2 regions of the Hamadaea sp. NPDC051192 genome follow, and region 2 is predicted to be linked to the other one. Evidence: riboswitches for the same ligand, from Rfam matches in the RefSeq annotation. Region 2 holds a riboswitch; the other holds the start of a gene.
The links. Region 2 has a riboswitch for S-adenosylmethionine ahead of AB0M47_RS19750 (aminotransferase class V-fold PLP-dependent enzyme). Riboswitches for the same ligand answer to the same signal wherever they lie in the genome.

Region 1: linked by a shared signal. The riboswitch ahead of thrC (threonine synthase) and the one ahead of AB0M47_RS19750 (aminotransferase class V-fold PLP-dependent enzyme) in region 2 are both predicted to bind S-adenosylmethionine.

The regions. Positions count from the first base shown of each region.
Region 1 covers NZ_JBFBAZ010000085.1:18,940-34,527, reverse strand. Annotated here, with positions in the region: gene thrC (threonine synthase) at 1-1,218, opposite strand, end outside; SAM riboswitch class I at 1,229-1,346, opposite strand; gene AB0M47_RS28570 (MoxR family ATPase) at 1,533-2,576, shown strand; gene AB0M47_RS28565 (hypothetical protein) at 2,576-4,396, shown strand; gene AB0M47_RS28560 (ABC transporter permease subunit) at 4,424-5,296, opposite strand; gene AB0M47_RS28555 (alpha/beta fold hydrolase) at 5,293-7,977, opposite strand; gene AB0M47_RS28550 (MFS transporter) at 8,129-9,592, opposite strand; gene AB0M47_RS28545 (YafY family protein) at 9,656-10,615, shown strand; gene AB0M47_RS28540 (DUF3263 domain-containing protein) at 10,627-10,986, opposite strand; gene AB0M47_RS28535 (ABC transporter permease subunit) at 11,039-12,034, opposite strand; gene AB0M47_RS28530 (ABC transporter ATP-binding protein) at 12,031-13,017, opposite strand; gene AB0M47_RS28525 (DeoR/GlpR family DNA-binding transcription regulator) at 13,095-13,880, opposite strand; gene AB0M47_RS28520 (sugar isomerase) at 14,056-14,934, shown strand; gene AB0M47_RS28515 (ROK family protein) at 14,952-15,588, shown strand, end outside.
Region 2 covers NZ_JBFBAZ010000043.1:556-16,143, reverse strand. Annotated here, with positions in the region: gene AB0M47_RS19760 (AI-2E family transporter) at 1-1,070, shown strand, start outside; gene AB0M47_RS19755 (PrsW family intramembrane metalloprotease) at 1,072-2,496, opposite strand; SAM riboswitch class IV at 2,531-2,648, shown strand; gene AB0M47_RS19750 (aminotransferase class V-fold PLP-dependent enzyme) at 2,701-4,011, shown strand; gene AB0M47_RS19745 (FUSC family protein) at 4,127-5,266, shown strand; gene AB0M47_RS19740 (S8 family serine peptidase) at 5,375-7,792, opposite strand; gene AB0M47_RS19735 (glycerol-3-phosphate dehydrogenase/oxidase) at 7,791-9,599, shown strand; gene AB0M47_RS19730 (FAD-linked oxidase C-terminal domain-containing protein) at 9,695-11,080, opposite strand; gene AB0M47_RS19725 (GNAT family N-acetyltransferase) at 11,201-12,082, shown strand; gene AB0M47_RS19720 (sugar porter family MFS transporter) at 12,138-13,538, shown strand; gene AB0M47_RS19715 (copper homeostasis protein CutC) at 13,727-14,380, opposite strand; gene AB0M47_RS19710 (metal-dependent phosphohydrolase) at 14,444-15,064, shown strand; gene AB0M47_RS19705 (DUF4031 domain-containing protein) at 15,096-15,362, opposite strand; partial or broken gene AB0M47_RS19700 (TCP-1/cpn60 chaperonin family protein) at 15,562-15,588, opposite strand, start outside.

The DNA of each region.
Region 1 (15,588 bases), on a different contig from region 2:
CCGGTAGGTCGGGCCGACCTTCTCGGCGACGGCGTCGATGGTCTTCAGACCCTCGCCGGTGTTGAACACGACGGTCTCCTTGGCCGGGTCGAGGCGACCGCTCTTGACGAGCTTGACGAGGCAGGCCGTGGTCACGCCGCCGGCCGTTTCGGCGAACACGCCGGTGGTCCGGGCCAGCAGCTGGATGCCAGCGCGGATCTCCTCGTCGTCGGCGTACTCCATCCAGCCGCCCGTGCGGCGCACCGACTCCAGGGCGTACGGGCCGGCGGCGGGGTCGCCGATGTTCAGGGACTTCGCGATGCCGGTCGGCTTCTGCGGCTGGATCTCGTCGGTGTCATTGTGCAGGGCCAGCGCGATCGGGTTGCACCCGGCCGACTGCGCGCCGAAGACCGTCCAGCCCTCGGCGGGCGCCTCGACCAGGCCGATCTCGACCAGCTCCTCGAACGCCTTGTCGATCTTGGTCAGCAGCTCGCCGGAGGCCATCGGGATGACCACCTGTGCCGGGATCCGCCAGCCGAGCTGCTCGGCGACCTCGTAGCCCAGCGTCTTCGAGCCCTCGGCGTAGAACGGCCGGACGTTGACGTTGACGAACGCGGTGTCCTCGAACTCGTCGGTCTCGACCAGCTCCGAGCAGAGCCGGTTGACGTCGTCGTAGGAGCCCTCGATCGCGACCAGGTCGCCGCCGTAGACCGCCGTCGTGACGATCTTGCCGGGCTCCAGGTCGTGCGGCACGAACACCACCGACGGGACACCGGCCCGGGCGGCGTGCGCGGCGACCGAGTTCGCGAGATTGCCGGTCGACGCGCAGGCGTACCGCTGGAAGCCCAAAGCCTTCGCCGCGCTGAGCGCGACCGACACGACGCGGTCCTTGAACGAGTGGGTCGGGTTGGCGGAGTCGTCCTTGATCCACAGGCCGCCGGTGATGCCCAGCTCCGCGGCCAGCAGGTCCGCGCGCACGAGCGGCGTGAGACCGGGGTTCAGGGTCACCCGCGCGGCCTCGTCCTGACCCGCGGGCAGCAGGCCGGCATAGCGCCAGATGTTGTTCGGGCCCGCCTCGATCTGCTCGCGGGTCACCTGCTTCAAAGCTTCGCTGTCGTACGCGACTTCGAGCGGTCCGAAGCACTCGAAACAGGCGTGCTGAGCCGCGAGGGGGTAGGTGGCGCCGCAAGCGCGACAGACGAGGTTGCGGGCGGGCGAAGCCGTGCCAAGCACAGTCATGAGAACTTTCCTCTCATCTTCCCGGGTCAATCCGGACGGAGTTGGCACCTACCGCCGCAGCACCAAGGCCGGGCCAGGGGTTGCCGGAGCTTCATCGGGCCGTGTCCCTCTGCTCCTCTGGATGAGGTATTCGGTTGTGCAGCCAGTTAAGCAGAACCATGATCCCGGCTGCGACCAGGTTCCGAGAGGTGAGATGTGACTCTCACCTCTCGGGGAGCCTCTTGAGGAGCCTCGCGGGGAGCCTCTTGGCGAAATGGCTTTGCGCCCGGTACGCGGTCCGCTCATCATCGATGACCATGCACTCGGTCCACACGGTGACTCCGGCTCTCCTCCCGGACGTGCTCCTGCACGTCGCGGTGGTCCGCCCGGTCTTCGTCTGGGGCGCTCCCGGCATCGGGAAGAGCTCGCTGGTCCGGCAGTTCGCCGAGTCGCTCGGGCTACCGTGCGTCACGCTGGTCGGTACGCAGCTGGCCGCCGAGGACCTCATCGGCGTACCGGAGCTGCGGGACGGGCGGAGCCGCTTCGCCCCGCCGGAGTCGATCGCCGGGGACGAGCCGTACTGCCTGTTCCTGGACGAGCTGAACGCGTCCAGCCCCGAGGTGCAGAAGGCGTTCTACTCGCTCATCCTCGACCGCCGCATCGGCGCGTACGAACTGCCGGCGGGTTCGATCGTGATCGGGGCGGGCAACCGCGCGACCGACAACGCACTCGCCCGGCCGATGGCGTCCGCCTTGGTGAACCGGCTTATCCACATCCATCTGCGGGCTTCGGCGTCGGACTGGATCGGCTGGGCCGCCTCGGCCGGCATCCATGCCTGGGTGCTCGACTATCTGACCCAGCGCCCGGATCATCTGTGGAACGAGCCACCGAAGACCGAGGAGCCGTTCTCGACCCCGCGCGCCTGGCACATGCTGTCCGACGCGCTGCACTCGTACGGCGAGGAGATCTCGGCGGACACGCTGCGGCTACTCGCCGCCGGGACGCTGACCCAGCAGCACGCCGCCGCCTTCGGCGCGTACGTGAAGACGCTGCGAAACCGCTATGGCCTCGACGCGATCGTTCGCGGCGACGTCTCGTGGCCGCGCGCCGCGACCGATCGCGACCTGCTGTACTTCTTCGCCGAGGCGTTCCGGGTCCGGCTGATCAAGGATCTTCCGGCCGGGCGGGAGCACGCGAGCAAGGCGGTACGCGAGTTCGCCCTGCGCGCCAAGGCGCTGCTGGTCGAGCTGGCCGAGATCTCCCTGGAGTGTGCGCAGCTCGTCGTGGCGGCCGACGACGAGGGCAAGCCGGTGCTGCCCGCCTGGTTCCTCGTCGAGGTCGCCCGGGATCTGCCGCGCCTGGTCGCGGCCCGCGCCTGATGGCTCGCCGGCGAGCGGCCGACCGCGTCGACCCCCGGGAGGAGTCGTTCCTCGCGGGCGTCCGGCTGTTTCGGGGCCAGGCCGTCTTCGAAGCAATGAACCACGGCCGTCCCCGATCGGTGCTCGTCGAGTACGCCGAGGACGCCGAGCTGTCCCGAGCGCGAGGCTTCGCCGCCGTACGCGACGACGGGCACATCGTGGCCAACCGGTACGCCGATCTGACCCCGGACGAGTGGCTGTGGGTGCTGACGCATTGCGCACTGCACCTCGGGTTCGGGCACACCGCGAGCGGGCGTACGCCGTCCCCGGCCGAACAGACCGCCGCCTGTCTCGTGGTCGCTCGGTTCCAGACACAGCTCCGGCTTGGCACGCCGCCGATCGACATCCCGACTCCGCTGCCGGCCGCGGACGAGCATGCGCTGGCCGAGCGGTGGCGCTTCGACGGCGTACCGGAGGGCTTCCGGGTGCTGGGGACGGGCGGCGAGAGCAGCGACATCCGGCCGCTCAGGGCGTACACACCACCGCGGCAGGCAGTCGGCATCCCGTCGCTGACCTGGCCCGAGTTGTTCGCGGTCGGGCTGGCGAGCGCGGCCACGGCGGCCGTCGAGGGGGCTGGTTCGGCGTATCGGCCGGCGGCGGCGATCGATCTGAACAGCCCGTGGGAGCAGGCCCGTCGCTGGTTCGTCTCGGCCTATCCGTTGCTCGGCGCACTGGCGGCCGGCTTTCGCGTCGTCGGCGATGTCGAGCTGACCCGAGCCTGGAACATCTCCATCGCCGCGGTGGACGCGGGGGCCGGCGAGATCTACGTCAACCCGCTGGTCACGCTACCCGAGGCGCAGTGCCGCTTCGTGCTCGCCCACGAGATGCTGCACGCGGCCCTGCGGCATGGCGAACGGGTCGGCAGCCGTGACGCGTACCTGTGGAACGTCGCGACCGACTTCGTGATCAACGGCTGGCTGGTCGAGATGGGCGTGGGCGAGCTGCCACCGGACTGCCTCTACGACCCGGCGCTCAAGGGCTGGTCCAGCGAGCAGGTCTACGACGAGATCACGAAGAACCTGCGGCGCTACCGGAAGCTGGCGACCTTGCGGGGCAGCGGTCTCGGCGACATGCTCGACCGGCCGCTTCCCGGTGCCGGGGAGGCGACTCGGGCCGCCGACCTCGACGACTTCTATCGCCGGGCGCTCACCTCTGGGCTGGAGTACCACGAGCAGAACGGCCGGGGTTGGCTGCCCGCCGGTCTGGTCGCGGAGATCCGCGTCCTCGACGCTCCAGCTCCGCCATGGGACGTGCGCCTGGCCCAGTGGTTCGATCACTACTTCACGCCCATGGAGCGCACCCGCTCGTACGCCCGCCCGTCCCGCCGCCAGGCGTCCACCCCGGACATCCCGCGACCTGGCTGGCACCGGCCCGAGCAGACCGAACGCAAGCGCACCTTCGGCGTCGTCCTCGACACCTCGGGTTCGATGCCGGCCACCCTGATGGGCAAGGCGCTCGGTGCCATCGCCTCGTTCGCGCTCGCTCGCGACGTCCCGGCGGCCCGCGTGGTCTTCTGCGACGCCGCCGCCTACGACGCGGGTTACCTGCCGGTCGAGGAGATCGCGGGCCGCGTACGCGTCCGCGGCCGGGGCGGCACCGAGTTGCAGCCCGCCATCCGGCTGCTGGAACGGGCCGCCGACTTCCCCGACGACGGCCCGATCCTGATCATCACCGACGGCCAGTGCGACGTCCTCCGCGTACGCCGTTCGCACGCGTACCTGATGCCGACCGGCGCCCGGTTGCCCTTCACCCCGCGCGGCGAGGTCTTCCCGCTGCGCTGAGCGGCCCGATTAAGGTGAGCGGCCCGGTTACGAGGTGACGTCCTTCCGGAGGAAGCGGACCCAGGCGGCGATCCAGAAGATCGCGGCGTACGCCACCGCCGAGATCGCGCCCTTGACGACGTCGTCCACCTGCACCGGCGTCGTCAGCAGGCCCAGGTACGCCTGGCTGTAGTGGGTCGGCAGCAGGTTCCGGATGACGCCGAGCGCCGTGATCTGGTTCAGGATGCTGGACACGATGTAGAGCAGCACCGCACCGCCGACCGCGCCGAGCGGGGCGTCGGTGAGCGTCGAGAGCAGGAACGCCAGCCCGGCCACGACCAGCAGGGAGAGCCCCAGGTAGCCGGTGACGGCGAGCAGCCGGACGAGGCCTTCGCCGGCGGGGATGTCGGCCGCGAGGCCGGAGCGCAGCGGGTGCCAGCCGTAGCGCAGGGTGCCGACGGCGAGCGCGGTGCCGAGCAGGGTCAGCATGGCCACCGCGCAGTAGCCGAGGGCGACGGTCAGCTTCACGCCCAGCAGCCGCGCCCGGGGAACCGGGATCGCCAGCAGATAGCGCAGGCTCCCCCAGCTCGCCTCGCTGGCGACGGTGTCGCCGCAGAACAGGGCGACCACGACGACCAGCAGGAAGCTGGAGCTGACGAAGAGCGTGAACAGCGCGAAGTTGAGCCCGCCCGCGGTCGCGACGTCGACGAGGGCGGAGAACTGGCCCCGGCCGCCGGACTCGTCGTCGTCGGACGAGCCGAGTTGGAAGGCGACCAGCAGGATCAGCGGGAGCAGGACCATGAAGCCCAGCGCCAACTGCGTACGCCGGCGGCGCCATTGCCGACGCCATTCCGAGGCGACGGTCAGCGTGCGGTGCGCGCGGTAGCCCTCGGCCGCGCCCTGAACGGTGAGGGTGCTCATCGGTCTCCACTTCCTGCCGTCGAGTCGCCGACCAGGGCGAGGAACGCGTCTTCGAGCCGCCGTCGCGGGGTCACCCGGTCGACGCCGACCCCGGCCCGGACCAGGGCGGCGACCGCTTCGCTGCGGGGCACCCCGCCCAGATCGGCGACGAGCGTGCGGTCGCCGTCGACGGCGTACCCGGCGACGCCGTCCACCCGGTCGAGCACCTTCTGCGCCAGATCGAGGTCGTTCACCTCGAACAGCGTGGTCGGGGTGTCGCCGACGATCTCGTCCACCCGGCCCGAGGCCACGACCCGGCCCTTGTGAACGACGACGGCGTGCGTGCAGGTCTGCTCGACTTCGGCCAGCAGGTGGCTGGAGACCAGCACGGCCCGGCCGTCGACCGCGTACCGCTGGAGGACGCGGCGCATCTCGGCGATCTGGGGCGGGTCGAGGCCGTCGGTCGGCTCGTCCAGCACGAGCAGTTCGGGCAGGCCCAGCATGGCTTGAGCGACGGCCAGCCGCTGTTTCATGCCGTGCGAGTACGTCTTCACCCGCCGGTGGATGGCGTCTCCGAGCCCGGCGATCGCCAGCGCCTCGGTGAACTGCGCGTCCTCCCAGGGCCGTCCGGTCGCCCGCCAGTACGCGCGCAGGTTCTGCTCACCGGTGAGGTGGGGCAGGAAGCCCGGCCCTTCGACGAGCGCCCCGATCCTTGAGAGCACCGGCGCGCCCGGGGCCAGCTTGTGCCCGAAGATCAACACGTCGCCGGCGGTCGCCTGGGTGAGCCCCATGAGCACGCGGAGGCTGGTCGTCTTCCCGGCGCCGTTCGGGCCGAGGAGACCGACGACCTGACCCCGTTCGACGGTGAAGCTGATCTCGTCGACCGCCACGAACTTCCCGTACGTCTTCCGCAGTCCCTTGACCGATAGCGGCGTCTCGGCGTACTCCTCGGTGATCTTCTGTTCTTTGCGACGACCGCGGATCCGCGCGATGACCACGGCTGCGAGCACCCCGATGAGCAGCGCCGCGACCAGGCCGGCGAGGACCCAGACCCAGAGCGCCTCGGAGGTCTGGATCGGCGTGCCGTTCACGGTCGGCAGCGTGAGCTGGGCGGCGGCCAGATCCACCGAGTAGGTGACGGGGTCGACCGGCCCGAGGTACGCCTGGTCCGCGGTCGCGATGACGAGCCGCAGCCGGTTGCCGTCCTCGACGCGATGCACGATGCCGGGCAGCGTGACCTCGACCGGCTGGGCCGTGTCGAGCGACGCCGGCAGTCCGGTGAGCTTGAGCGGCGTGAGCAGCCCGTTGTCCAACGTGGCCGTGCCGTCCGGAGCGACGTCGTAGAGCTTGACGAAGATCGTCGCCTCGCCGGTCGGCGAGGCCACCTTGATCCGGACCTTGGGCGAGCCGACGACGGTCAGCCCGCCGCTGATCGGCTCGGTGTCGAACCGGGCGTGCTGGCCGGGCAGGTCGGTGGCGAGGCTGCTGAGCAGCGACGCGGCCGCGCCCGTGCCGGGCAGCGAGGACACCGCCGCGGGCGAGCCGTTCGGCGGGCTGGCGATCTCCTGGGCCCGGCCGCTCAGCTCGACCGTGGTCGTCGCGTCGCCCCCCATCCCCGGGTACGCGTCCACGGAGTAGCCGGTGGCGAGCCGTCCCCGTTCGACGGCGTCGAGCCCGGTGACCCGGGAGTAGGTGAAACTCGTCGACGGGGCGTCGCCGTCGCCGCGTACGTAATGGTCGAGCCATTGCAGCATCAGGAACTTGACCCGGTCCTGATCGGACTGCGCGCCGTCGCCGCCGTCGTGACCGCCGGTGAACCAGGCCACGCGTACGGGAGCGTTGGTGATGCCGTGCGCGTTCGCGTCCGCTTCGGACAACGGGAAGAGCGTGTCCGCCTCGCCCTGGACCAGCAGGGTCGGCGCCTTGATCCGGTTGAGCACCCCGGCCGGGCTGCGCTCGCCCAGCAGCGCCTTGGTCTGATCGTCGAGCACACCGGTCGTCGCGAGCTTGAGGTACGCCGCGCACACGTCGGCCGCCCACCGTCCACAAGCGGGATCGCCCGCCCCGGCGCCCTTGGCCGGCGCGCCCATGGCGGAAGCGCCGCCGGCGAAGAAGACGCCCGCCCAGGCCTGCTTGAACACGCCGTTCGGCACGAGCGCAGTGCTCAGGTCGTTCCAGGTGATCATCGGCACGATCGCGTCCACCCGCTGGTCGTACGCCGCGAGCAGGAGGGCGAGGCCACCGCCGTAGGAGCCGCCGACCACGCCGACCTTGGGATCTCCCGTGCCGTCGAGTTCGATGTCCGTCCGCGCGGCCAGCCAGTCCAGCAGCAGCTGGGCGTCCTTGATCTCGTACTGCGGGGCGTCCAGGTGGATGTGCCCGGTGCTGCGCCCGAACCCGCGCGCGGAATAGGTGAGGACCGCGTACCCGCGATCGGCGAGATCCTTGGCGTCCTGGGCGACCGACAGCTTCGTTCCGCCGAAGCCGTGCGCCAGCAGCACCGCGGGATGCTTGCTCTTGCCGTCGCTGGGGAGATACAGCGTGGTGTCGAGGACGGCGGGATCGTCGCCCTGCGCGCCCGGCACCATCGTCTCCACCGTCTGGTACGCCGCCTGAGCGGGTTGGGCCGCGATCGCGACCGCCGCGACGGCTAGGCCGATCGCGGCTACGACGCCGACAAGGCGCCGGGAGATGCTGCGCATGAGGCCAACCGTAAGGGTGGGTCGGCACACCGGCATCGGGGTTCCCCCCGATGCCCCGCCGCGTCGCTTCGATGGCGGTTCCCGGCAGATCAGGGATATGCATGCGATCTTGGGCCTCGGAAGCATGCATATCCCTGATCTGCCGCCTAACTCAGGCGGCGACACCTCCAGCAGCGACGAGGTCGGCAGCGGGAACGGGAGCGGCGGGAGCGTGTGCGCGGGCGCGACGCGGCAGGAAGAAGCCGAGGACGAAGGCCAGCCCGATCAGCCCGAGGGTGATCAGAGTGACCGTCTTCGACGCGGCCACGAAGGTCGCCGGGTCGAAGCGCGTACCGATCGTGCCGAAGAAGACGGTGCCCAGCACGGCCACGCCCAGCGACGCGCCCAGCTGCTGAAGCGACTCCAGCATCCCGGAGGCCGAGCCGACCTCGTGATCGGCGACGCCGGCCATGATGATGTCGAACAGCGGCACGAAGATCATGCCCATGCCGACCCCGTAGACGAGCAGCGGCAACGCCAGATCGCCGCCGTCGACACCCACACCGGCCCGCGCGAAGACGGCGTACACCCAGGTCAGTCCGGCCGCGATGAGCGCCAGCCCGAGGTGCAGGACGTGCCGGCCGAGCTTGGCCATCGTCCCGGCGGCGAACCCGGTGCCGACGAACGCGCCGACCGCCCAGGTCGCCATGGTCAGGCTGGCCTTGACCGGGCTGTAGCCCAGTCCGAGCTGCAGGAACAGGCCGATCGCGAGGGACAGCCCGACGACCGCGCCGAAGAAGACGATCACGAAGAGGACACCGGTCGAGTAGGACCGCTTGCTGAAGACGCTCAGTTCGACGAGCGGCGTGCGGCCGGTCCGCTTCCGGCGTACCTGGCTCACGACGAACACTCCGAGCACGGCCACCGACGCGGCCAGCAGGGCGAAGAGCCACGCGGGCCAGCCCAGCTCGCGGCCCTGCACCAGCGGGTAGACCAGCATCAGCATTCCGGCCCCGGCCAGCACCGCGCCACCCATGTCCAAGCGAAGGGTACGCGCAGCGGGGCTGACGCCGACGGGAAGTGCTTTCGCCCCGGCCAGCAGCGCGAAGAGCCCGATCGGGAGGTTGACGGCGAAGACCGCGCGCCATCCGGTGCCGAACAGGTCGGCGTCGACGAGCAGGCCGGCCACGATCGGGCCGAGGATCGTGGACAGGCCGATGATCGGGCCGAACGCGCCGAACGCCTTGCCGATCTCCTGCGGCGGGAAGAGGTCCCGGATGAGCCCGAAGCCCTGCGGGATCATGACCGCGCCGAACAGCCCCTGCAGTACGCGCGCGCCGATCAACGCCTCGGGCGACCAGGCGGCTGCGCAGGCCAGCGAGGCGACGACGAAGCCGACCACGCCGATCATGAGCATCCGGCGGCGGCCGAACATGTCGCCGAGCCGCCCGCCGGTGAGCAGCCCGACCGCCAACGCCAAGGTGTAGGACGCGGCGATCCACTGCAGGCTGGCGTACGAGCCGCCGAGGTCGGCCCGGATGGCCGGGGCCGCCACCGTGACCACCGTCGAGTCGAGCAGGTTCATGATCGTCGCGGCGAGGATGGCGAAGAGGCCGAGCCACTTGTGATTTCTCATGTCGCTGACTCTGCCAAGCCAATAGGAACACCCCGTTCCTAATACTCCGGCAGAATGACGGACATGTTGGAGACCTCCGCCCGCCTGCTTCGTCTGCTCTCCCTCCTCCAGACCCCGCGCGAATGGAGCGGCACCGAGCTGGCCGACCGCCTCGAGGTGAGCACCCGGACCGTCCGCAACGACGTCGACCGGCTGCGCTCCCTCGGCTATCCCGTAAACGCCACCCGGGGCGCGATCGGCGGCTACCGGCTCGGGGCAGGCGCCAACCTGCCGCCGTTGCTCCTCGACGACGAGGACGCGGTGGCCGTGGCGGTCGGGCTGCGTACGGCGGCCACCGGTTCGGTCGCCGGGATCGAGGAGACCGCGCTCCGGGCGCTGGCCAAGCTGGAACAGGTGCTGCCGAGCCGGTTGCGCCGTCGCGTCAACACGTTGCAGAGCTACACCGTGGCGGTCGGGCCGGACCAGCCCGGTCCCCGGGTCGACGCGGCCGTGCTGACCGCGATCGCGAACGCCGCCCGCGACCACGAACGCCTGCGCTTCGACTACCGGTCGCACGACACCTCGGTCAGCCGCCGCGACGTCGAGCCCTATCGCCTCGTGACCTGGGGTCGCCGCTGGTACCTGGTCGCCTGGGACGTCGAGCGGCAGGACTGGCGTACCTTCCGGGTGGATCGGATGGAGCCGAAGATCCCGACCGGTCCACGCTTCGCTCCCCGGCCGCTGCCGGCCGAGGATCTGGCGGCGTACGTGTCACGCGGCGTCGGCTCGGCGACGTGGCGGTTCACCGCCCGGATCATCGTCCACGCCTCGGCCGAGGTGGTCGCCGAGCGGCTGCCCGCCATGCTGGGCCCGGTCGAGGCGGTCGACGACGAGCGCAGCGCGATCACGCTCGGCGCGGACAACGTGGAGATGATGGCGGTCTGGCTCGGCGCGATCGGCCACGACTTCACCGTGGTGGACTCCCCCGAGCTCGTCGAGGAGCTGCGCAAGGTGGCCGATCGCTACCAACGCGCCGCCGGGTGAGGCGAGCCGGTTCAGGCCCGGCTGCGCGCGCGGCTCATGCGCAGCCGCCGCAGCCGGTTGACCAGCACCGCGTCGTACGCCAACGCCTGCGGATCGTCCAGGAGCTTGTTGAGCTGCTGGTAGTAGCGGGTCGCGCTGACCTCGAAGGTCTCCCGGATGGCCTGTTCCTTGGCCCCGGCGTGCTTCCACCACTGCCGTTCGAAGGCCAGCATCGCCTGATCCCGTTCGGACAGCGTGACGCGCTGCGTCGGGATCGGACGTGCGGGCAGGTCTGAGTCGAGGAAGTCGTCGGACTCCTCGACAGTTGGTGACGACTCTTCACGTTGGGTGGGGATCAGGGCAGACTGCTGGTCAACGTCCAGTTCTGCCATCTATCGACCTCCGCCGTTGTCCTGAGCACGTTCGCCCAGTCTAACGGGGAAATCAAGCGACGTCGCGGGTGCGGATTTGCCACATGGCCAAGCCCACCAAGGCAACCAGCCCGGCCCCGAAGATGGAGCCCGCCTTCTGCCAGGTGAGCACCAGGGTCGCCGGCTGGCAGATTCCGGTGTCGTAGACGCAGCTGTTCTGGTCGTAGAGCGTGACCGAGCCGTCCATCCAGGCCTGGAGGTAGTTGCCCACGAAGAACAGTTCCGGGTAGCGGACCTTCGCCATGAACAGCAGAATCGTGAGCCCGAACTGGGTGACGACGATCAGGGCGATCAGCACGCCCATCGCGACCGCCGTACGCCGCCCGAGCGAGGCCAGCACGAAGCCGAAGATCGCCCCGGCCGCCACGACCCCAAGCCCGCGCAGTCCGGTGAGGCCGAAGGACTGCCAGGTGCCCGACGTCATCCCGGCCGTGGTGCCGCGATAGACCGCGGTGACCCACATCGCCGCCGTCCACAGTGCTCCGACGACGATCGCCCACCCGATCAGCGAGGCGACCAGCACACCCAGCTTCGTGCCGAGGACGCGTACGCGGCGGGGCTGCCAGGTCAGCAGGTTCATCATGCTGCCGCTGCTCCACTCGGCGCCGATCGAGGAGGCTCCGATGACGAGCGCGACGAAGGCGAGGATCATCGCCCAGACCATGATCATCTCGCGGAACGACGACTTGAAGTCGAACGTGCTCGGCATGTAGTACTCGGCCCGGAAGTCCTCGGGACGCGGACCCTGGCAGGCGCCTTCAGGCGCTCGACCGGCCTTGACGTCCTCCTCGCACATCTGCTTGAAGCGGTCGTTCCAGTCCTTTTCGTTCTGCTCGAAGTCGTGCTGCGCCTGGGCTGCCGCGCTCGCCCGGGTCGCGTCGCTCACCTTCTGGTTGGAGAACCAGGTACCCGTCGCGATCAGGCCGAGGATGAGCAGGCCGACCACGAGCATGACCTGGGTGACGCGCCGCTTGTGCAGGCGGCGGCGCTCGGCGCGGACGAGACTCATGCGGTCACCTCAGAGACGGGAGCGACGACGGACTGGTCCACCTGCCGGTGCTGACCGGTGACCGGGGCGGTGCCGGTGAGCTGGAGGAAGACGCTCTCCAGGTCGGCCACCACCGGGGACAGCTCACTGACGAACAGGTCCCGGGCGGCGAGCGTACGGGTGATCTCGGCGGGCTTGGCGATCCCGGCGACCAGCAGATGATCGGGGTGGGCCGTGACCCGTCCACCGGCCTCGGTCAACGCCGCGCCAGCCGTCGCGAGATCAGCCGGCGACTCCAGGCGTACCAACACCTGACCGGTGGAATGCGCGGCCAGGACCTGCGCCACGGAGCCGGCGGTGACGCGGCGGCCGCGCGAGATGATGGTGACGCTGTCGCAGATCTGTTCGACCTCGTTGAGGATGTGACTGGACAGGACCACGGTCATGCCGCCCGCGGCGAGCCCACGCATGAGGTCGCGCATCTCGCGGATGCCGCCGGGGTCGAGGCCGTTGGCCGGCTCGTCGAGGATGAGCAGGCGCGGCTGCTTGAGCAGCGCGGACGCCACCGCGAGCCGCTGCTTCATGCCCAACGAGTACGCCTTGACCTTGTCCTTGGCACGGTCACGCAGCCCGACGAGTTCCAGGACTTCGTCCACTCTGGTCTGCGGCACGTTCCCGGCGTCGGCGAGCAGGCTGAGCGTGTCGCGCGCGGAGAAGTGCCCGAAGAACTGCGGGCTCTCGACGATGGCTCCGACCTCGCCGATCACGGCGGGCAGGTGGTCGGGCACCGGGCGGCCGAGGACGCGCATCTCGCCGCCGTTGGCCTTGATCAGGCCGAGCAGGGTACGCAGCGTCGTCGTCTTCCCGGAACCGTTGGGGCCGAGGAAGCCGTGCACCTCACCGGCCTCGACCACCATGTCGAAGCCGTCCAGGGCGGTACGCGATCCGCCGAACAGCCCACGGTAGGTCTTGTGAAGCCCGTGAATCTCGAGTACGGGAGCCATGCGGGGACAGTACAGCGCATTCCGAGCTACCGCTGACCCTCGTCACCCACCCGGCGTTTCCCCGCAGAACCGGCAGGTCAGGCGACGATGACGGTGAGGCCGGCGTGCCGGAAGCCCTCGATCAGGTCGGGGTTGGCGCTGGAGTCGGTGACCAGCGTTTCGATCCGGTCGACCGAGCAGATCCGGGCGAACGCGTGCCCGCCGAGCTTCGAGGAGTCGGCGATGATGACGACCCGTTTGGCCCGCGCCACCATCAGGGAGTTCATCGCGGCCTCGCCCTCGTGGTGGGCGGCCGCGCCGAGCGTGACGTCGAGCGCGTCCACCCCGAGCAGGGCGACGTCGAGGGTGACCTCGCGCAGGATGCCGCCGCCGAGCGGGCCGACCAGCTCGAACGACTGCGGGCGGACGACACCGCCGGTGACCACGATCTTCATCCGGGACCGGACGAGCAGTTCGTTGGCGATGTTCAGCGCGTTGGTGACGACGGTCAGCTGCGCGTCGTCCGCGCCCGACGCCAGATCGGGGCGTACGGCCAGCGCCCGGGCCACTTCGGTGGTGGTGGTGCCGCCGTTGAGGCCGACGACCATCCCCGGGCTGACCAGCGCGGCGGCGGCCGCGCCGATGCGCTGCTTCTCCTCGGAGTGCTTGGCCGTCTTGTAGCGCAGCGGCAGGTCGTACGAGACGCCGTTGGCCACCGCGCCGCCCCGCGTACGCGTGATCATCTGCTGCTGGGCGAGCTGGTCGAAGTCGCGCCGGATGGTCGCCTGGGAGACGTCGAGGCGCTCGGCCGCCTCCTCGACCGTGACCCGGCCGGTGTCGGTCAGCAGCTCCAGCAGGGAGTTCCACCGCGCATAGCGGTCCACCGGTCGCCTCCTGCGCGTTTGGTGAGTAGTTTCGTGCACACTAATGCTCGATAACCCCGGATGCAAAGCGTGGACCTGCGCGAAGTCCGGTGCGGCTTGCGGGTGGTTGGCCGCCTCGCGCACAATGTCGCTCGAAACATCGCTGTAACGAGCTGATTTGAGCAAAGGTGGGTTCATGGCGTACGTCGATGAGGAGATCGCCAGTCAGCCGACGTCCTGGCGACGGGCGATCGAGCTGGCCGACGAGGCGGCCGGCGCGCTGCCCCGTCCGGGCGAACGGGTGGCCGTCGTCGGCTGCGGCACCTCCTGGTTCATGGCGATGGCGTACGCCGGCCTCCGGGAGGCAGCCGGACTCGGCGAGACCGACGCCTTCGCCGGTTCGGAGTTCCCGCTGAACCGCCCGTACGACCGGATCGTGGCGATCACCCGCTCCGGGACGACGACCGAGGTGCTCGACCTCATCGCCGCCACCTCGATCCCCACCACGGCGATCATCGGCGACCCGGACTCGCCGGCGGTGACGGCCGCCGACGAGACCGTCCTGCTCCCCTGGGCGGATGAGAAGTCGGTGGTGCAGACGCGGTTCGCGACCAGCGCTCTCGCGCTGTTCCGCGCTCATCTCGGCGAAGACCTCAGCGGTGCGATCGCCGACGCCGAGCAGACCGTGACCGCCGAGCTGCCGCTCGACCCGGCCGCCACCGAGCAGGTGACCTTCGTCGGCCGCGGCTGGACCGTCGGCCTGGCGCAGGAGGCCGCCCTGAAGTGCCGGGAGGCCGCCGCGTTCTGGACCGAGGCGTACCCGGCGATGGACTTCCGGCACGGCCCGATCTCGATCTCCACCCCCGGCCGGGCTGTCTGGGCGTTCGGCGAGGTGCCGGCCGGCCTGGACGCCGACGTCGCCCGGACCGGCGCGACCTTCGTGAACGCCGCCGGCCGCGACCCGATGGCCGACCTGATCCTGGCTCAGCGCTTCGCCGTCGCGCTCGCCCGGCACAAGGGACTGGACCCCGACACTCCCCGGAACCTCACCCGATCGGTGATCCTGGAACCGTGAGCGAGAACTACAGCGGGATGCCGGAGCCGATCGGCCGGGCCGACGCCGAAGCGCAGGTCGTCATCGCCGTCGACGTCGGCGGCACCGGCATCAAATGCGCCCTGGTCACCCCCGACCACCAGGTCGTGCACTCGGAACGGCACACGACCGGCGCCGAGCGCGGCGCGGAGGCGGTCGTCGAGACGATCTTGAGCATCGTCGAAGGGCTGGCCGCCAAGGCGGTCGCCGACGACCTCGTCCCGGTGGCGGTCGGCATCTGCATCCCCGGCGTCGTCGACGAGGCCGAGGGCGTCATCCGGTACGCCGCGAACACCGGCGGCATGCGGAACGTGCCGCTGCGCGACCTCGCGACCGCCCGCGTCGGACTGCCCGTACGCGTCGGGCACGACGTGCGTACGGGTGGACTGGCGGAGGCGACGCTGGGCGCCGGCGCCGGTTACGACCAGGTGCTCTTCATCCCCATCGGCACCGGGATCGCAGCGGCGCACATCGTCGGCGGCAAGGTGCTGGCGGGCGGCCACTGGGGCGCGGGCGAGATCGGGCACATCATCGTCCGGCCGGGCGGCCCGGTCTGCGGCTGCGGCCAGCGGGGCTGCCTCGAAGCCATCGCCTCCGCCTCGGCGGTCGGACGGCGGTACTCCGAACGCGTCGGTG
Region 2 (15,588 bases):
CCGCCGCCTGGGGCTGGCGCGTGCTGATCCTCGGCATCATCGTCTACTTCGCGCTGAAGCTGGTGAACACCCTCTCGCACGTGATCATCCCGCTGGTGATCGCGTTGTTGCTCAGCGCGCTCCTGGGCTCGTTCGTCGGGGTGCTCTCCCGGTTCCTGCCCCGTTCCCTCGCCACGGCGATCGTGGTGCTGCTCGGCATCGGGGCGGTCGCCGGTGTGCTCACCATCGTCATCACGCAGTTCGTCGACAACGTCCCGCAGGTCGCCGACAACGCGGCCAAGGGCGTCGAGGGCATCCGGGAGTGGCTCAAGTCCGGCCCGCTCGGGTTGACCAACGAGCAGCTCACGGCGTTCGGCGACCAGATTCAGAAGTGGGTCACGGAGAACCGCGACAAGCTCACCAGCAGCGCGCTCGCGACCGCGTCCACCACCGCCGACGTGCTGACCGGCCTGTTCCTGGTGCTCTTCTCGCTCTTCTTCTTCCTGCGGGACGGCAACATCATCTGGCGCTTCTTCGTCGGCGTACTGCCGCCGGCGACCCGCGAGGCGATCGACTACTCTGGCCGCGCCGCGTGGCACACGCTGGTCTCCTATGTGCGCGCCACCGTCCTGGTCGCCTTCATCGACGCCATCGGCATCGGCGTCGGCCTCTGGATCCTGAAGGTGCCGCTCGCGCTCCCGCTAGCTGCCCTGGTCTTCCTGTTCGCCTTCATCCCGATCATCGGCGCCACCGTGTCCGGCGCGGTCGCGGTTCTGGTCGCCGGGGTGACCAATGGCTGGGTCACGGCGCTCATCGTGCTGGCCGTCGTGATCGGCGTACAGCAGTTGGAGGGGCACGTCCTCCAGCCGCTGATCATGGGCAAGGCGGTCGCCATCCACCCGCTCGCCGTCATCGCGGCGATCGCCGGCGGCCTGGCCATCGCCGGGATCATCGGCGCGCTCATCGCGGTGCCGCTGGTCGCCATGTTCAACACCGGCATCCGGGCGATGATCGGCCGGCGCAAGCAGATCGAGGCCAAGCTCCGCGAGGAGTCGGCTCAGCGGGAGGCCGCGAGCACGGCCACCGCCTGACTCACCTCCGCCAGCCGGGATAGCCCCAGGTGGGCGCCGGCGGCGGGGGCATGAGCACGGGGATCGGCACCACCGGCTCCGGGGGCGGCGACACGGTTCGCGTCTCGCCGTCCGGGAAGCTCAACTCGTACGCCGTACCCGTCCACCGGGCGGGTGGCGTCTGCGGGTCGCGCCCGACGTACACCTCGCGGGCCGCCGTGATCTGTTCGAGGAGCGACCGCTCCTCGTCCCGCGCCTTGGCCTGCTGTTCGGGCGTACGGTTCAAGCCGCGCTCGATGCCGTCGCGGACCAGGGCCAGCCGGGTGGCGGCGAACTGGAACGCGGTCATCGCCTTGCGGCCGGGGTCGCCCGCGACCCGTTTGGCCCACGTCCGGGCGGCGTGCCGGCGGCTGAGCGAGGCTAGCGCGGCGACCTCGGGCGGGCTGAACCAGCCGGCTCGCACGTACGCCGGCAGCGCGCGTACGGTGATCCGGCCCTCGTGCGAGCGCAGCCAGAGGGCGAACGCCACCATGGCCAGGAAGATCGGCATCTCCAGGGCGAAGTAGCCGTAGAGGACGAGGATGGTCTGCCCGGTGGCGGCGGCGATCGTGGGGATCAGGTTCCACGTGCCGTGCAGCATCATGGCGACGAGGAGACCGGCGACCGGCGCCAGCCAGCGCACGACCGGGCTCGCCGTACGCGCGGCGATGCCGATCCCGACGCCGGTCATCGAGGTGAACAGCGGATGGGCGAACGCCGAGAAGAGCACCCGGACCAGGAAGGTCGCGAAGAGCATCTGCAGCCCGGTGTTGACGCCGTACTCCTCGCTGCCCGCGGCGTACGCGTGGCCGCCGAGGTAGAGGATGTTCTCCGTCATCGCGAAGCCGGTCGCAGACAGTCCGCAGTAGACGATGCCGTCGGTGATCCCGGAGATCTCCTTACGGCGCAGCAAGAGCAGCAGCAACGGGGCGGCCGCCTTGCTCAGCTCCTCGATGAACGGCGCGACGACCACCGCCACGATGCCGTCGGAGATCCCGTTCTGCTCGAAGATCTTGGAGCTCCAGGTGTTCACGATCAACGCGATGCCGGTCGCGATCACCGCGCCCCACGCGAAGCAGACCACCAGCGCCCAGGTCGGCTCCGGCTCGTAGCGGTCGAGCCAGAGGAAGCAGAAGACCAGGATCGGCACCGGCACGATGGCCGCCGCCAACCCGACCAGCAGGGCCTGGACGCCCATGTTGAAGCCGAGGAAGACGAGCATCGCGATCGAGGCGGCCGCGAAGAAGACGATGACGCCGCCGAGGGTCACCGGTCGCTTCCAGCGTTGCCACCCGCTCGGGCGCAGCGGCGCGGGCGGCAGACCACCCGGTGCGGGCCATCCCACGGGCTGGGCCGGGGCGGGTGTCGGTTCGCTGTGGGGTATCCCACTCGGCGGGAACTCGGACATGCAACGCAGCTTACCCACGCTAGGGTGTGGATCAGGTCACGAGTGACGGTGTACAGCCCCGGCTAGCCGTCCGGCAACCCTCCTATCTGCGGTGGGGTGCCCCGGGTGATGACCGGGCCTCGCTCGATGAGCGCGCGAGGCAAGCGCGGACCCCGTTCCCTGGTCGAGCACCCGGGGTCCCTGGACCCCCGGGAGGGCACTGCCATGACCGCTGTACTCGAGGCTCCCTGTCAGGTCACCGACCTCGTCCCCGTCGCCGAGCCCGCTGTTCTCGGCGTACCAGGTCAGATCAATCTGGACTATGCCGCGACCGCGCCGTGCGCGCGGGCGGCGAGCGACGCGGTGAACGAGATTCTGCCCTGGTACGCGAGTGTGCACCGGGGCGCGGGAGCCTTGTCCCAGCGCTGCACCCTGGCCTATGAGCGCGCTCGCCAGACGGTGGGTGACTTCGTCGGGGCGCGCGCGGACGACTACGTCATCTTCACTCGCAACACGACGGACGCGCTGAACCTGCTCGCGCACGTCATTCCGGCCGAGACCCTCGTCGTGACCTTCGCCGGCGAGCACCACGCGAACCTGCTGCCCTGGAAGGAGTGCGTACGCCTGCCGGTGCCGGCGTCGCCCGGCGAGGCGGTCCGGTCGCTGGACTCGGCCCTCCGCGAGCTGCGGCGTGGCACGGTCCTGGGCGAGCCGACGACGCCGCTGCTCGTCAGCGTCACCGCCGCGACGAACGTGACCGGGGAGTTGTGGCCGATCCGGGAGCTGTCCCTGGTCGCGCGGCGGCACGGCGCTCGCGTGGCGGTCGACGCCGCCCAGCTCGCCCCGCACCACCCGGTCGACCTCGCCACCCTCGGCGCGGATTATCTGGCCCTGTCCGGCCACAAGCTGTACGCGCCGTTCGGGGCGGGCGTCCTGGTCGGCAGGTCGGACTGGCTGGACGCGGCGACGCCGTACCTCGCGGGCGGGGGTGCGAGCGCCAAGGTCGGCGACGCCACCCACGACGTCCACTGGGCGACCGGCCCGGCCCGGCACGAGGCGGGTACGCCGAACCTGCTCGGCGCGGTCGCGCTCGCGGCCGTGTGCGACGCACTCGAAGCCGCCGACCGGGTGGCGCTGGCCGACCGCGAGCAGGCCCTGCTGCGGCGACTGCGTACCGGGCTGGCCGCCCTCGACGGGGTCGCCGAGCTGCGTGTCTTCGCCGAGGACGCGCCCCGCGTCGGGATCGTCTCGTTCGCCGTCGCCGGCCGGGAGTCCGCCGAGATCGCCGCCGGGCTGGCCCGCCGGGACATCGGCGTACGCGATGGGCTGTTCTGCGCGCATCCGCTGGCCCGCCGTCTGCTCGGCGAGGCCGCCCAGCGCGCCGGTTGGGCGTACGCCCCGGCGACCGCGCTGCGTGCGTCGATCGGCCTCGGCACCACCGAGGCGGACGTGGACGCGTTCCTGACCGCGCTCGCAGCCGTCGTCGCCACCGCCCCGCCCGCCATCCCCACCCCACCCTCCGCCTGCGCTGCCTGACCTTCTTCGTTGATCATGGGGTTAACCGTGGTCTCGACGGTGTGTCGGGGCCGCCAACCCCATGATCAATGCGATTCCGGCCTGCCGAAGGGCTGGTCACAGGTAGCGTTCGGACGTGGAGGTCGCGTTCAAGGCCACCCTGCAGCGCCGAATCCAGCGCGCGCGGGGCAGCCTCGGCATCGCTGTGCAGGCCGCCGTCGCGGCCGGCTTCGCCTGGTTCATCGCGTACAACCTGATGCACCATCCGCAGCCGTACTTCGCGCCGATCTCCGCCGTGGCGACGCTCGCGGTCTCGATCGGGCAGCGGATGCGCCGGGCGGTCGAGATCGTCCTCGGCAACGCCTTCGGCATCCTCCTCGGTGAGGCGCTGATCCTCGTGATCGGCCGAGGCGCCTGGCAGATATCGCTGGTCGTCGTGCTCGCGATCCTGGTCGCGATCTTCGCCGGAGGTGGGCCGTCGCTCGTGATGCAGTCCGCCGCCGGCGCCGTCCTGGTCGTCGCGGTCATCCCGACCAACGACGAGTACCTGTTCAGCCGCTTCGTCGACGCGATCGTGGGCGGCAGCGTGGGCCTGGCGGTGATGGCCCTGGTCCTGCCCCAGAACCCGCTGACCGTGGTCTCCCGGGCCGCCGGGCCGCTGCTCGACGACCTGGCCGACGGCGTACGCCTGACCGCGGAGGCGCTGGAACACCGGGACCGGAGCAAGGCCGAGGAGGCGCTGACCGATCTCCGCGAGGCGGAGAAGCACCTCACCGCGTTCGAGGAGGCGCTCACGGCGGCCAGCGAGATCGCCACCCTCTCCCCGATCCGCTGGGGCAAACGCGGCGCGCTGGCCCAGTACGTCGACGGGCAGGACCACATCGCGCGCTGCCTGCGGAACTCCCGGGTCCTGATCCGCCGAAGCGTCTCGGTCATCCGCGACGAAGAACCAGTCCCGACCGCCCTCGTCTCCTCGCTCCGCTCACTCGCCGACACCATCCGCTGGGTGCACCGCGAGTACGCCGAAGAGCTGCCGCCCGACGCCAGCCGGGAAGCCGCCGTCCGATCGGTACGCAACGCGTCGGACGCGTACCTGAGCGGGTTGGGGTTCTCCGGGAGCGTCATCGTGGCCCAGGTGCGGTCGATGGCGACCGACCTCCTCCGCGCGGGCGGGATGGAGTCGCGGGAAGCCGAACGAGACGTACGCCGAGCGGTCGGCAAGGCGAGTTCGAAGCCACCCCCACCCGCCCCGAAACACTTCACCCAACTGACCTGACCTCCTCCGCCCGCTCCTGCGGCGCCACCCGACTTCCGCCGGATGCGAGGCGTTGATCATGGAGTTTCCGGCTGTGACACACCGGCGACACCACAGTTAACTCCATGATCAACGGGAAGGGGTGGGTGGGACGTGGGCGATGCCGGCACCGACGGTATAGGCGGAGCGGGCGCAGGCGGAGGAGTCCGAGGAGGTGGGGGTGGTGGCGGGGCGGGCTGAGGTGGTGAGGCGTTGGCGGGTGGCGGTGAGGTCGCCGATCAGCGCGGGCTCCTTCGACCACAGCAGGGCGATCACGCCCGCGACGTGCGGGGTGGCCATCGAGGTGCCGTCCGCCTTCTCGTAGGTGCCGCCTGGCATCGCCGAGAGCACCTGTTCGCCGGGCGCGGCGATGTCGGGCTTGCCCGGCGTGTCGGACGAACCCCGGCTGGAGAAGTCGGTGACGGCACCGTTGCTGTTCACCGCGGCGACGGTGATCGCTGAGGCGTACGTGGCGGGCGGGTCGGTGATGCTGCCGCAGCGCGGTCCACTGTTGCCGGCCGCGACGACGACCGCGATTCCAGCGGCGGCCAGCGCGTCGATCGCGGGCCGCAGCGAGGCCGGGTCGCAGCCCTCGACTTCGGGGCAGCCCCACGAGTTGGTGAGGATGTTCGGGGCCCGGTCCGGGTGCCCGTCGGTGAACGGGTTCCCACCGGTGGGGAACGGCGCCAGCATGAACTGGAGGCAATCCAGGTAGTAGGACGGGCTGCCCATGTTCCGGGCGAGGTTGACGCAGCCGATCCACTGCGCGCCAGGTGCGACGCCCACGCCTTCGTGGCCGACCGCGGTCGCGAGCGTGTGCGTACCGTGGCCGTTGTGGTCGGTCGGCTGGGTCGTCCCGTTCCACGGGTCGTACCAGGAGTCGGGGCCGCCGCGGAAGTTCGCGGCCAGCGCGGGATGCGTACCGTCCGCGCCGGAGTCCGAGGAGCCGACGACGATGCCGGAGCCGGTGACCCCCTGCGCCCACGCGGTCGGCGCGCCGACCATGTCGATGTTCCAGTGGTCCGTGCCGGGCGAGGTCAACGGCCCGTGGTGGGTCTCGATCTCCGACGGCAACGGGCGCAGCACCGGATCGAGTAGTACGCGATCCACGTCGTCGCGCGCGGACAGCCACTGGCGTACGAGCGGGCCGCCGTCCACCTGGATGCCGTTGACCAGGTAGTACGGCTGGTAAGACAGGTGCCAGCGGTCGAGCTGCTTACGCAGGTCGGCCTGCGTACGGTCGGCCTGCTGCACCAGCCGCTGGTAGACGGCGGCCACCCGGGCGTCCCGCCCGCTGCCGGGCCCGGTCGTCGTCGGGAGCCCGGCCAGCGACGCCTGCTCCTTCATCACCACGAACAGCCGCTCACCGTGCAGACCCGGTTGACCGCTCACGGCGTACAAGCTGATCGATGCGAGGACGACCAGCGCGGCGAGTGACCAGGCGACGGCCTTGTGCGGGTTTTTGCGGACCGCGAGGCCGTAGACCAGCGCGAGCACCAGCCCCACCGCGAGGGAGACGCCGGTCGCGACGAGGGTCCAGAAGGGAATGTCGCGGCCGAGCAGGAAGAGGCTGATCTCGTCGGGGTCGACGAAGGCGAGCGGGCCGAGCGCGGCGATGCCGACGAGCCAGCCCGTGGTACGCGAAGAGGCGAGCGCGGCGGCGGCGAAGCCGAGCGGCGGCAGCACGAACATGGCCGCGAGCTGCGCGCCGGACGCACCCAGACCGGCCGCGAGCAGCGCGAACGCGACGCCGGCCACCAGTCCGCCGACGACCACCCGCCGAGCCCGGCCGCCGCTTTCCAGCTGGATCACGGTTTGCGGTCGAATCTTGGGGAAAGATTCGACCGGGAACCCTGATCCAGCGCCAACGGGGGATCCGGCGCTAGCGCCGAACGCCGTCCAGAAGCGGCCGTCCAAGGTGGACGAGGCGAGCCAGCCCGCGGACGCGGCCGCGAGCACCGCGAGAAGGGTCTCCAAGGCGCCGCCGAGGGAGCCCAGGACCAGCCACGGCATCAGCGCGACGAGTCCGGCGACGACGGCGAGCCCGACGCTGCTGGCGGTGCGGGGCCGGCGACGCAGGAAGAAGGCCGCGACCCCCAGCGCGACCGCCAGCACGAACAAGTACGCCTCGTTCTGCGGATCGGGCACCACCCGCAGGATTCCGCCGAGCACGGCGACTCCGGTCGCGATCAGCCAGGCGCGGCCGGTCTCGCGGACTGCGGGCGACCGAGGAATCAGAGCGAGCAGTAGCGACGGCACCCCGGCGAGGAGGCCGAGCACGAGGGCCACGACGACCCAGATCCACCACGGCTGCGGCACGTCGAGCTGGAGGAAGACCTGATCGGCCAACCAGCCCGCGGCCTGCCAGAACAGGGCGAGCGCGACGAGACCGACGCCCACGAATGCGGCCGCGACGATCGCACCGGTGCTCGACGTCGTCGCCGGAGCGGGCGGGGCCGGCGGGCCAGGTGGCGTATGCCACTGCGCGGAAGGCGGCTGATCGGCCATGATCGCACAGTATCGTGCAGGTGTGCGCGACCGTCAGGTCTCCCGGAACACCGCCGGCACCCTGTCGCCCGCACGCCGCGTCACCGATCTGCGCCGGCTCGCCGAGGAAGAGTTCGACGTGCTGGTCATCGGGGGCGGCGTGACCGGCGCAGGGGCCGCGCTCGATGCCGCCTCCCGTGGCTTGTCCGTCGCCTTGATCGAGGCGAACGACTTGGCCAGCGGCACGTCGTCACGGTCGAGCAAGCTCGTCCACGGCGGGCTGCGCTATCTGGAGCAACTGGAGTTCCACCTCGTCCATGAGGCGTTGCGGGAACGCGGGCTGCTCGCCACCCGGCTCGCGCCGCATCTCGTCCGGCCGGTGCCGTTCTTGGTCCCCCTCCCGGGTGACGCAGCGTGGAAGCGCGCCTGGAATCGGGTCTACTACGGCGCCGGGGTCGCGCTCTACGACGCGTTCGCCGCCGGGCTTCAGGGCGCGTCCGGCCGTGGCATGCCGCTGCACCGCCACCTCACCCAGCGCGGCGCGCACCAACTCTTCCCGTCCCTGCGGCCGGAGGCCGCGGTCGGCGCCATCCGCTACTTCGACGGCCAGGTGGACGACGCGCGGCTCGTGATCTCGCTCGCGCGTACGGCCGCGAGTCTCGGCGCGGCGGTGGTCACCCGGGTGCGGGCGACCGGTCTCACGCGCCAGGCTCGGGAGATCACCGGGGTACGCGCGACGGACGAGACCGGCCGGGAGTTCGCCATCCGGGCCCGGACCGTCGTCGCCGCGACCGGCGTCTGGAGCGACGACATCACCGCGCTGCTCCCCGACGCCCGGCCTGGGCTGCGCGTACGCGCTTCGAAGGGCATCCACCTGGTGGTGCCGCGGTCGGCCATCACCGGCGACGTCGGGCTGATTCTGCGTACGGCGTCGAGCGTGCTGTTCGTGATCCCGTGGGGCGGGCACTGGCTCATCGGCACCACCGACACGGACTGGATGCTCGACCGGGAACATCCGGCGGCCAGCGCGCGCGACATCGACTACCTGCTCAGCGAGGTGAACAAGGTCCTCGACCGGCCGATCGGCCGGGACGACATCGAAGGCGTGTACGCCGGACTCCGCCCCCTGCTGTCCGGCGAGGAGGACTCCACCTCGGCGCTCAGCCGGGAGCACGCCGTCGTCGAACCGATGCTCGGGCTGTTCCTGGTGGCCGGGGGCAAGCTCACGACGTATCGGGTCATGGCCTCCGACGTCGTGGACCACGTCGTCCGCCGGCTCCGGTCGCTCGATCCGGCGAGCTGGGCGGAGGGCCGGAAGCGGCCCGGGCGAGGCGGTCTGGAATCGGCGACCGACGACCTGCCCCTCCTCGGGGCGGACGGCTATCAGGCGATGTGGCGTCGGCGGGCCGAACTCGCCCGGCGGGCGAAGTCGCGGCTCACCGTCGGCGCGGTCGAACACCTGCTGGAACGCTACGGGACGCTGACCGTCGACCTGCTCCACTTGATCGACTCCGCCGTCGATCTGGGCGATCCGTTGGAGGGCGCGCCCGAATACCTCGCCGTCGAAGTGGCGTACGCGGCCGGTGCCGAAGGCGCGCTGCACCTCGACGACGTGCTGACTCGGCGTACGCGGATCAGCATCGAGACCGAGCATCGCGGGGTCGAGACGGCACCGCACGCGGCCCGGATCATGGCCGGCGTCCTGGGCTGGGACGAGGCCACCACGCGCGCCGAGGTCGAGGCGTACGAGCGCCGGGTGGACGCCGAACGGCGGTCGCAGACGATGCCCGACGACGCCTCGGCGGACGCCGCCCGCACCCGCTCCTGATCCCTGCCCGCCCTTCTAGGCTGGATCAGGGTTCTCGGTCGAATCTTGGTCCAAGATTCGACCCGGAACCCTGATCCAGCGCGGCGGAAGCAGGGTTAGAAGATCTTGCCCGGGTTGAGGATGCCGCGCGGGTCCAGGGCATTCTTGATCGCCTGCTGGACCCGCATGCTGACCGGCCCGGCCTCGGTCGCCAGCCAGCCACGCTTGAGTAGGCCGACCCCGTGTTCACCGGTGCACGTGCCACCCAACGTCAGGCCCAGCTCCATGATCTCGTCGAAGACGACGTGGCCGCGCTGGACGCTGGCCGGATCGGCCCGGTCCACCACGATGTTCGGGTGCAGGTTGCCGTCGCCGGCGTGGCCGACCACCCCGACGGTGATCTCGTGGCGGGCAGCGATCTCGGCGATGCCGTCGAGCAGCTCGGCTAGCCGGGACCGGGGCACCGCGATGTCGTCCAGGATCAGCCCGCCGCGGTCGTGCATCCCGGCCGCGAGGTGCTCCATCGCCGGGTGCGCCGCCCGCCGAGCCTGCAACAGGGCGGCGGCTTCCTCGTCGTCGGTGGCCCGGTAGACCTCGGTCGCCCCCGCCGCCAGCGCCAGTTCGGCGATCCGGTCGAGGTCGGCGGCCGCGCGTCCGCCGGTGTCGGCTGCCGCCAGCAGGATCGCCGCGGCCTCCTGGTCCAGCCCCATCGGCCGGTACGCCTCGATGGCGCGCAGATGAACGTTGTCCAGCAGCTCCAGCAGGCTCGGGGCGGCACCGCTCGCCATGATCTCGTTGACCGCCTTGCCGGCGGTGGCGGTGGTGGGGAAGACGGCGACCAGGCTCAGCGACTGCTCCGGCGCGGGGCGCAGAGCCACCGTCACCTCGGTCACGATCCCGAGCGTGCCCTCCGACCCGACGAACAGGCTGGTCAGGTCATAGCCCGCGACACCCTTCGGCGTACGCCGGCCGGTGCGCAGCACCTCCCCGTCGGCGAGGACGACCTCCAGGCCGATGACGTATCCCGTGGTGACGCCGTATTTCACGCAGCACATGCCGCCCGCGTTGGTGGCGACGTTGCCACCGATCGTCGACGACTCGAACGAACCCGGGTCCGGCGGGTAGTGCAGGCCCTTCTCGCGTACGGCCCGGCCGAGGACGGCGTTGACCACACCAGGCTGCACGACGGCGATTCGGTTGACCGGGTCGATCTCCAGGATCTGGTCCATCAGCGTCAGGCTCACCACGACGCAGCCGTCCACGGCGTTCGCGCCGCCGGCCAGCCCGGTCCGGGCGCCCTGCGGCACCACCGGCACCCCGTGCTCGGCCGCGGCCTTGACGACGGCCACGACTTCGTCGGTGCTCCGCGGCCGCACCACCACGGCAGGCAGGCCGTCCGCTACGAGGTCGGCCTCGTCCCGCCGGTACATCTCCACCAGGTCCCGATCGGTGATCACCCGATCGGCGGGCAAGAGCGCCCGCAACTGATCCACAACACCCACACCCGGAATGTAGACCGCCGAGCGCCATTCACACACCTGGGGAAAACAGGGCTCCCGCCAGGGAGCGCTGGCGCGAGCCGCCAGGAGTGCAGTCAGGTTGACCGAGTACGCTCAGCGATCATGGAGCGCTTCCACATCGACCACCTTCCCGGCACCGTCGACCTGCTCACGCGCAGCTTCCTCCCGGAGGACGCGGCCGAAGCGCGCGAGATCGTGGAACTGCTCCGGCCGACCGACGAACGGCGTACCACTGGCTTCGTGGCGACCGACGGGGCGCGCGTGATCGGCGTGGCCTTCGCCGCGGTGAGCCACGCGGACCCCACGGTCGGGCACCTGGACCTGCTGGCGGTCGATCCCGGGCACCGGCGGCGCGGCCTGGGCAGCGAGCTGATCGCGCAGGCCGAGCAGGGGCTGCGCGAGCTGGGCTGCGAGGTCGTCCGCGTGGCCGGCAACCCGCCGGACTACGCGTTCCCGGGCGTGGACGTGCGCTACACCCCGGCGATCTGCACGCTCACCAAGGCCGGGTACGCCCATGAGCGCACCGCCTGGAACATGACCGCCGAGCTGCGACCGGGGTCGAAGGCGCTGGCCGACACCTCGGCCGCCGAGGCGCGGCTCGCCGAGCAGGGCGTCGAGGTACGCGTGGCCGAGGCGAACGACGTCGCCCGGCTGCGGCCGATCATCGCCGCCGAGTGGGGCGGGCACTGGGCCGCCGAGATCACCTCCGCGCAGGCGGTGCACATCGCCGTGCAAGACGGCGAGCCGATCGCGTTCGCTGCCTGGGGTTGTACGCGACCAGGCTGGTTCGGCCCGATGGGCACCCGGCCGGCCGCCAAGGGGCTGGGGATCGGTTCGGTGCTGCTCCGGCGTTGCCTGGCCGACCAGGCGAAGGCGGGCGTGACTCGGGCGCAGATCGGCTGGGTCGGACCGGTGCCGTTCTACGCCCAGGCAGCGGATGCGTACATCGAGCGAGTCTTCTTCCTGTACAGCAAAGACCTGTAACCCCAATTTTCACGAAACGGACATCCGTCGCTTTTGGGTCGGGCAGGATGGCCTCATGCAGCCCTCTGCCACCAGTACGCACGCCCACCACACCGGTGCGGTCCTGCTCGTCGCCTCGGCGGCGGCGCTCGGCGGATTCCTGTTCGGCTACGACACAGCCGTCATCAACGGCGCGGTCGACGCCATCAAGGAAGACTTCCACCTGAACTCGGCGGTACTGGGCTTCGTGGTCTCCTCGGCCCTGCTGGGCTCGGCGGTGGGCGCCTGGTACGCCGGTCCCCTCGCCGACCGCTACGGCCGGCTCAAGGTGATGGTGATCGCCGCGATCGTCTTCTTCATCGGCTCCGTCGGCTCGGCGCTGGCGGTCGGCCCGATCGACCTGACGGCGTGGCGCATCCTGGGTGGCCTCGCGGTGGGCGCGGCGAGCGTCATCGCCCCGGCGTACATCGCCGAGATCAGCCCGCCCGACATCCGGGGGCGGCTGGGCTCGCTGCAGCAGCTGGCCATCGTCACGGGCATCTTCGCCTCCCAGCTCGTGAACTACGCCATCGCCAAGAGCGCGGGCGGCGCCGGCAACCCGATCGGCTGGGGCGGTGACGCCTGGCGCTGGATGTTCGCCGCCGAGTGCATCCCGGCGATCGTGTACCTGATCTTCGCGCTTCAGATTCCGGAGTCCCCGCGATATCTCGTCCGCCGGGGCCGGCTCGACGAGGCCAAGACCGTCCTCGACCGCATCGTCGGCGGCAACACCGCCCAGCAGATCCGCGACATCCAGGCCAGCCTGCGCGGCATCCAGGACAAGGTTCAGCTGCGCGACCTGAGGGGACCACGGTTCGGGCTGCTCCCGATCGTCTGGGTCGGCATCCTGCTGTCGGTGTTCCAGCAGTTCGTCGGCATCAACGTGATCTTCTACTACTCGACCACGCTGTGGCAGGCCGTCGGGTTCAACGAGAGCGACTCGTTCGTCATCTCGGTGATCACCAGCGTCACGAACGTCGTCACCACACTGGTCGCGATCGCACTGGTGGACAAGATCGGGCGCAAGCCGCTACTGCTCATCGGCGCGGCCGGCATGATGATCACCCTCGGTACGCTCGCCTGGGCCTTCAGTACGGCGACCGGCAGCGGCGACAGCCTCACGCTGAGCCCGACGGTCGGCAAGATCGCCCTGGTCGCGGCCAACCTCTACGTCGTGTCCTTCGGCATGAGCTGGGGACCCGTGGTCTGGGTCCTGCTCGGCGAGATGTTCAGCAACAAGATCCGTGTCACCGCGCTCGCGGTCGCCGCCGCCGCCCAGTGGATCGCCAACTGGCTGGTCTCCTCGACCTTCCCGGCGCTGTCCGACATCGGCCTCGGCTTCGCGTACCTGGTCTACACGATCTTCGCGACGCTCGCCTTCATCTTCGTCCTTCGAACCGTCCGGGAGACGAAGGGCCGCGCCCTGGAGTCGATGTAGCTCAGCTGGCGTCGCGTCCGGGCTGGGTACTTCGGCCGCTGGATCAGGGATCTGGGTCGAATCTTGGACCAAGATTCGACCGGGAACCCTGATCCAGCCCGCAAGGAGCGGGCCAGCCCGCAAGGAGCGGCGCAAGGAGCGGGCCAGGAGCGGCGCAAGGGGCGGCGCAAGGAGCGGCGCGGAGTCGGCTAGCTGAGGAGGGCGCGCCAGCGCCCGACGGCGTCCGGGCACACCGGCGAGGTCCACGAGCCGTCCTCCCGAGCGGTACTGCCGACGTGGAACGCCCGGATCCCCGCGTCCAGCAACGCCGGAACCACGTCCTCGGTGAGCCCGCCACCAGCGAGCACCCGGCTGGGGTCGCGCTTGACGAGGTTCACCCAGCCTTCGCGTACGCCCACCGGCGAACCAGCGGTCAGCACGGCGTCGACGCCCGGCAGGTCGAGCACGTCGGCCCAGGCGCGGTCGGTGTTCCGGGCGTGGTCGATGGCGCGGTGGAACGTCCACGGCCGCCCGTGCAGCCGCTCCGCGATCCGTTCGCAGGTCGCGACGTCGATCTCGCCGGAGTCGTCGAGGAACCCGAAGACCAGTCCGGCCACCCCCGTCGCGAGCAATTCGTCCGCGAGCCCCACCAGGTCCGGCCCGGCCGCGAAGTCCGCTGTCGTGCGCAGCATCGCGCGTACCGGCAGGTCGGTGGCGGCGACGACCGCAGCCGCGACCGAGGGCGTGGGACTGAGGCCGTCGGCCGACATCTGCGCGACGAGCTCGAGCCGGTCGGCTCCGCCCGCCTGCGCGGCCTCGGCGTCGGCCGGGCTGAGCGCGATGACCTCGAGCAGGGGTGTCACGTCTGGGATCATGGCAAACCGCGCGCACGGGATGGTGAACGGGGTTGGAACTATGCTCGCGATGTGGACCTGACCGGACACTTCCGCTCAAGCGTGATCGCCGCTGGCGGCCGCCCGGACGACGCCGTCGCCGCCGAGTTGCTGACCCGTTGGTCGGAACCGCACCGGCACTATCACACCATCGACCACCTGCGGTTCATGCTCACGGTCATCGACGAGCACGCGGGTTCCGCGGACGATCCCGACCTCGTCCGGCTGGCGGCTTGGGGGCACGACGCGATCTACGACCCGCGATCCGCGGGCAACGAGGAAGCCAGCGCGATCTTGTCCGCGGAGGTCCTGGGCCGCTGCGAGCTGCCCGGTCCCGCCGTCGCCGAGGTCGCCCGACTGGTACGCCTGACGGCCGGTCACACGGTGGAACCCGGCGACCGCAACGGCGCTCTGCTGGCGGACGCGGACCTGGCCGTCCTGGCCCGGGACTGGCCGTCCTATCTGGAGTACGCCGCCGCAGTGCGAGCCGAGTACGCCCACGTTCCCGACGACGCGTTCCGCAGTGGACGAGCCGCCGTGTTGCGGAGTCTGCTGGACCTGCCGGCGCTCTTCCGCGTCCCGGCGTTGGCCGAATCGTGGGAGGAGAAGGCGCGGGCCAACCTCACCCGCGAACTGGCTTCCCTGACCACTTGAGCACTGGAGTCAGCGGTGACAGCGCGCAGAGTCAGCGGCGATTGAGGTGCTTCGGCCGACGGAGTCCGGAAGCGCGTAGGCGGGCCGCGATCTCGCGCGACTCCACGAGGGAAGCGCCGAGCCAGACCGCCCAGGGCACCCGGGCCGCCGGGATGTCGTAGTGGTCCCGGTCGAAGCCGCGCGGTGGCGCGCCGATCATCTCGGCGAAGGCGTGCAGTTCGGCGTACGAGACGTCGCTGACCAGATGCGCCCACAACCGCCCATGGGCGGGCCACCGGGCCCGGTCGACGTAGATCACGCCACCATTGTCCCCCGCGAGGCCGCGCAGCTGGCCCGCCGTTAGGCGCGGATCATGGTTGCGCATGCCTCACCGCGCCGGTTTGGCATGCGTAACCGTGATCCGCACGGAAAGGGGCGGCCGGGAAAACCCGGCCGCCCCGAAGAGCTGCTTCTAAGCGCAAGCGCTTAGCTGCGCTTCTGCTTCTGATCGCAAGCGATCAGAAGTCCATGTCACCGCCGCCCGG